Regions from separate parts of the Streptomyces sp. NPDC030809 genome, predicted to be linked through region 1. Evidence: riboswitches for the same ligand, from Rfam matches in the RefSeq annotation. Region 1 holds a riboswitch; the other holds the start of a gene.
The links. A riboswitch is a leader RNA that binds a small molecule or an ion and turns the genes downstream of it on or off. The one in region 1 is predicted to bind ZMP and ZTP.
Positions count from the first base shown of each region.

Region 1 (2,376 bases):
TTCTTGACGGTCGTCGTACGGGCGGGAGCCGCGGCAGCCTTGCGCGGCTTCTTCGCTGCGGTCTTGGCGGCGGGGGCCGCGCTGACGTGCAGCGCGACGCCCTCCTCGTCCAGCACCTGGTTCAGGCTGCGCAGGACCCGCTTCCACTGGTCCACCGGGATGCGGCCGGCCTCGAAGGCCTGGCGCACGTCGTCACCGTTGATGTGACCCTGCTCGCGGCCGCGCTCGACGAGCGCGACGAGGGCCTCGGATTCGGCGATCTCCGGAGGGAACGTACGGGACGGGCTGAGCGACACAAGGAGCCTCTCGTTGCGAACAGACAAAGGACGGGCGGGACATCATCGCGCGACGGCCGGCACCGGCCCCTGGCGGGGTCGGTGCCGCGGGCTGCGCGAGGACACCTGTCGGTTCATCGCGTGCCCGAGTCGAAGCGTTACGCGCGGAATTGAGTGACCTGCGCCACGCTGCCGAGCGGCCGCTGCCCCGCATCCAACGCCGCGGGGCCGCGGATCATTCCGGTTTGCGTGCCTCGATCAGGAAACGTGCCGTGTGCGCGACGAAGGGACCCTCCCGCTCGATCTGTTCGTGGAGACTCCGCAAACGGTCCCGGTAGTGGCCGACAGTGAACCCCGGCACCATCCAGATCACCTTCCGCAGGAAGTAGATCACAGCCCCGATGTCCCCGAACTCGGTGCGCAGCCGTTCGGAGCGGAGGTCCACGACCTCCAGCCCGGCGGCCTCCGCCCCGGCCGCCGCGTCGTCGGGGTGGCGGGCCCGCCGGACCTCCTCCGGCTGCGGGCCGAGGAAGTACTCGACCAGCTCGAACACGCTCGCGGGCCCGACCTGCTGCGAGAAGTACGTGCCACCCGGCCGCAGCACCCGGGCGATCTCCGGCCAGTCGATCTGCACGGGGTGCCTGCTGGTCACGAGGTCGAAGGCCCCGTCCCCGAAGGGCAGCGGGGACGCGTCGTCGTGGGCGACCACGAGGGCGCCGAGCGGGTGCAGCAGCCGGGTGGCCCGGTCGACGTTCGGCGGCCAGCCCTCGGTGGCGGCCGTCAGCCGCGGTAGCGGCCCGGCCCCGGCCAGCACCTCCCCGCCGCCGGTCTGGAGGTCCAGGGCGGACCCGGCCCGGGCCAGCCGCTCCCCGAGCATGCGCTGGTACCCCCAGGAGGGCCGCTGCTCGGTCGCCCGGCCGTCCAGCCAGGAGAAGTCCCAGCCGGCCACCGAAACGGACTCGGCCTCCGCCACCAATGCGTCGAAAACAGGTGTCATGTGCTGATCGTCCCAGTACGGGGGCCTGCTCGGCCACCGGATTGCGATTCGGTAGGCTGGGCGGCGGGCCGTGACTGGCGCTTGGGTGGATCACCACCGGGGAGCGGCCCGGCGCACTCGGTGCGTCGATGCCGCGCGCCTGGGCGAACCGCGATCCCGCAGCGACGTTCAGGAGACCCCGTGACGACTGCCCAGACCGTTCCGACCCAGCCGACCGCCCGCCTCATGGACGGCACCGCCGTCGCCCGCCGCATCACGGAGCAGACCGCCGCCCGTGCCGCCGCGATCACCGAGCGCACCGGCCAGGCCCCCTGCCTCGCGACCGTGCTGGTCGGCGAGGACCCGGCGTCCGTGACGTACGTGCGGATGAAGCAGAACCGTTGCGCCAAGGCGGGCATCACCTCCCGGCACGTGGCCCTGCCCGCCGAGACCACCACCGAAGAGCTCATCGCGACGATCACCGCGCTCTCCGAGGACCCCGAGGTCAGCGGCATCCTGCTGCAGCACCCGGTGCCGCACCACATCGACGAGCGGGCCGCCTTCGAGGCCATCGCCCCCGGCAAGGACGTGGACGGGGTCACCATGCACTCCTTCGCCGCGATGGGCTTCGGCCTGCCCGGGTTCGAGTCCTGCACCCCGGGCGGCATCATGCGGCTGCTCGCCGCGTACGACGTGGACCTCACGGGCAAGCACGCCGTGGTCGTCGGCCGCAGCGCGATCCTCGGCAAGCCCGCCGGCATGCTCCTGCTGGAGAAGAACGCCACGGTCACCTACTGCCACTCCCGCACCGAGGACCTGTCCTCGATCGTCCGCCAGGCCGACGTCCTGGTCGCCGCCGTCGGCAAGGCCGAGTTCATCCGCGGCGAGGACATCAAGCCGGGCGCCGTCGTCCTGGACGCCGGCTACAACGAGGGCAACGTCGGCGACGTGCACTTCGAGTCCGCGGCCGCCGTCGCCTCCCTGATCACCCCGGTCCCGGGCGGCGTCGGCCCGATGACCATCGCCGTCCTGCTGGAGCAGACCGTGCAGGCCGCGGCCGCCCAGGCCGGCCTGGACCACGACACGCTGGTCTGACGACCCGGTCCGGGGCGGCTCCGCCCGCCC
Region 1 covers NZ_JBVIDV010000037.1:40,678-43,053, reverse strand. The annotation lists gene ACZ407_RS33215 (RNA polymerase sigma factor) at 1-296, opposite strand, end outside; gene ACZ407_RS33210 (class I SAM-dependent methyltransferase) at 511-1,272, opposite strand; ZMP/ZTP riboswitch at 1,333-1,424, shown strand; gene ACZ407_RS33205 (bifunctional 5,10-methylenetetrahydrofolate dehydrogenase/5,10-methenyltetrahydrofolate cyclohydrolase) at 1,498-2,346, shown strand.

Region 2 (2,376 bases), on a different contig from region 1:
CCTCGTCCCCGCGCCCGGCGGCCGCCACCCCGCGGTCGATCCAGTCCGCGACGGCCGCCATGTCCGAGGTGCCCAGCCCGCGCGAGGTCAGCGACGGCGTGCCGATGCGCACGCCGGACGGGTCGAACGGCTTGCGGGGGTCGTACGGCACGGTGTTGTAGTTGACGACGATCCCGGCCCGGTCCAGCGCCTTGGCCGCCACCTTGCCCGGCACGTCCTTCGGCGTCAGGTCCATGAGGATCAGGTGGTTGTCGGTGCCGCCCGAGACCAGGTCGAACCCGCGCTCCAGCAGCGCCTCCGCGAGGGCCTTGGCGTTGGCGACCACGGCGTGCGCGTAGCCGCGGAAGGAGTCCTGCGAGGCCTCGTGCAGGGCCACCGCGATACCGGCGGTGGTCTGGTTGTGCGGGCCGCCCTGGAGGCCCGGGAAGACCGCCTTGTCGATGGCCTTCGCGTGCTCCTCGCGGCACATCAGCATGGCGCCGCGGGGGCCGCGCAGGGTCTTGTGGGTGGTGGTCGAGACGACGTCCACGTGCGGGACCGGGGAGGGGTGCGCCCCGCCCGCGATCAGGCCGGCGATGTGGGCGATGTCGGCGACGAGCACGGCGCCCGCCTCCTGCGCGATCTCCGCGAAGGCCGCGAAGTCGATCGTGCGGGGCAGGGCGGTGCCGCCGCAGAAGATGACCTTCGGGCGCTCCTTGAGGGCGAGCTCGCGGACCTCGTCGAAGTCGATCAGGCCGGTGTCGGCGCGGACGCCGTACTGGACCCCGCGGAACCAGGAGCCGGTGGCGGAGACGCCCCAGCCGTGCGTGAGGTGGCCGCCCATCGGCAGGGCCATGCCCATGACGGTGTCCCCGGGCTGCGCGAAGGCCAGGTAGACGGCCAGGTTCGCGGGCGAGCCGGAGTACGGCTGGACGTTGGCGTGGTCCACCCCGAAGACGGCCTTGGCCCGCTCGATCGCCAGGGACTCCACCTGGTCGATGTTCTGCTGGCCCTCGTAGTAGCGGCGGCCCGGGTAGCCCTCGCTGTACTTGTTCTGGAGCACGGTGCCGGAGGCCTCCAGCACGGCCGCGGACACGTAGTTCTCGCTGGGGATCAGGCGCAGGGTCTCGGCCTGCAGGCGCTCCTCGGCACCGACGAGCGCGGCGAGCGCGGGGTCGGCGGCGGCGAGGGCGGGGTGGCGCGCGGTCATGGCGGCGTCCTCCGGGGTCGTTGGCGAATCGTCCCCGCGACGGCCCAGGCGAGCGGTCCGCTGTTGCGGTCGTACCCGCACGGCTCCCCCGGAGTTCGTTCTCCGTACGCCAGTCGCCGTGCGTGGCCCCACCCTAACGTGACGCGCCGGGTCCAGGTTTCCCCGTCCGGCATGCGAGCGACGATAGAAAGTGACGCCACCCACGTCGCCGTCCAATGACGAACGGAGACCTCGTGTCGACCACCGCAGACGCCATCCGCTCCGCCGAGGCGCACAGCGCGCACAACTACCACCCGCTCCCGGTCGTCGTCGCCTCGGCCGAAGGCGCCTGGATGACCGATGTCGAGGGGCGCAGATACCTCGACATGCTGGCCGGCTACTCGGCGCTCAACTTCGGCCACGGCAACCGGCGCCTGATCGAGGCCGCCAAGGCCCAGCTGGAGCGGGTCACCCTGACCTCGCGCGCCTTCCACCACGACCGCTTCGCCGAATTCTGCACGCAACTCGCCGAGTTGTGCGGCAAGGACATGGTCCTGCCGATGAACACGGGCGCCGAGGCCGTGGAAACGGCGATCAAGACGGCCCGCAAGTGGGGCTACGAGGTCAAGGGCGTGCCCGACGGGCACGCGAAGATCGTGGTGGCCTCCAACAACTTCCACGGCCGTACGACGACCATCGTCAGCTTCTCCACGGACCACGAGGCCCGCGACCACTTCGGGCCCTACACGCCCGGGTTCGAGATCGTGCCGTACGGGGACCTGACCGCCCTCGACGCCGCGGTCACCGCCCACACGGTCGCGGTGCTCCTCGAACCGGTGCAGGGCGAGGCGGGGGTGCTCGTGCCGCCGCCCGGCTACCTGGCCGGGGTCCGCGAGCTGACCCGGCAGCGGAACGTGCTCTTCATGGCGGACGAGATCCAGTCCGGGCTGGGCCGCACCGGTCGGACCTTCGCCTGCGAGCACGAGGGGGTGGTCCCGGACGTGTACGTGCTCGGCAAGGCGCTCGGCGGGGGCATCGTGCCGGTCTCGGCGGTGGTGGCGGACCGCTCGGTGCTCGGCGTGTTCCGGCCGGGCGAGCACGGCTCCACCTTCGGCGGAAACCCGCTGGCCTGTGCGGTGGCCCTGGAGGTCGTCGCGATGCTGCGCACCGGCGAGTACCAGCAGCGGGCCGCCGAACTCGGCGACCAC
Region 2 covers NZ_JBVIDV010000004.1:317,761-320,136, reverse strand. The annotation lists gene ACZ407_RS08160 (serine hydroxymethyltransferase) at 1-1,189, opposite strand, end outside; ZMP/ZTP riboswitch at 1,225-1,316, opposite strand; gene rocD (ornithine--oxo-acid transaminase) at 1,423-2,376, shown strand, end outside.
Region 2: another riboswitch for ZMP and ZTP. It lies ahead of ACZ407_RS08160 (serine hydroxymethyltransferase); the one in region 1 lies ahead of ACZ407_RS33205 (bifunctional 5,10-methylenetetrahydrofolate dehydrogenase/5,10-methenyltetrahydrofolate cyclohydrolase).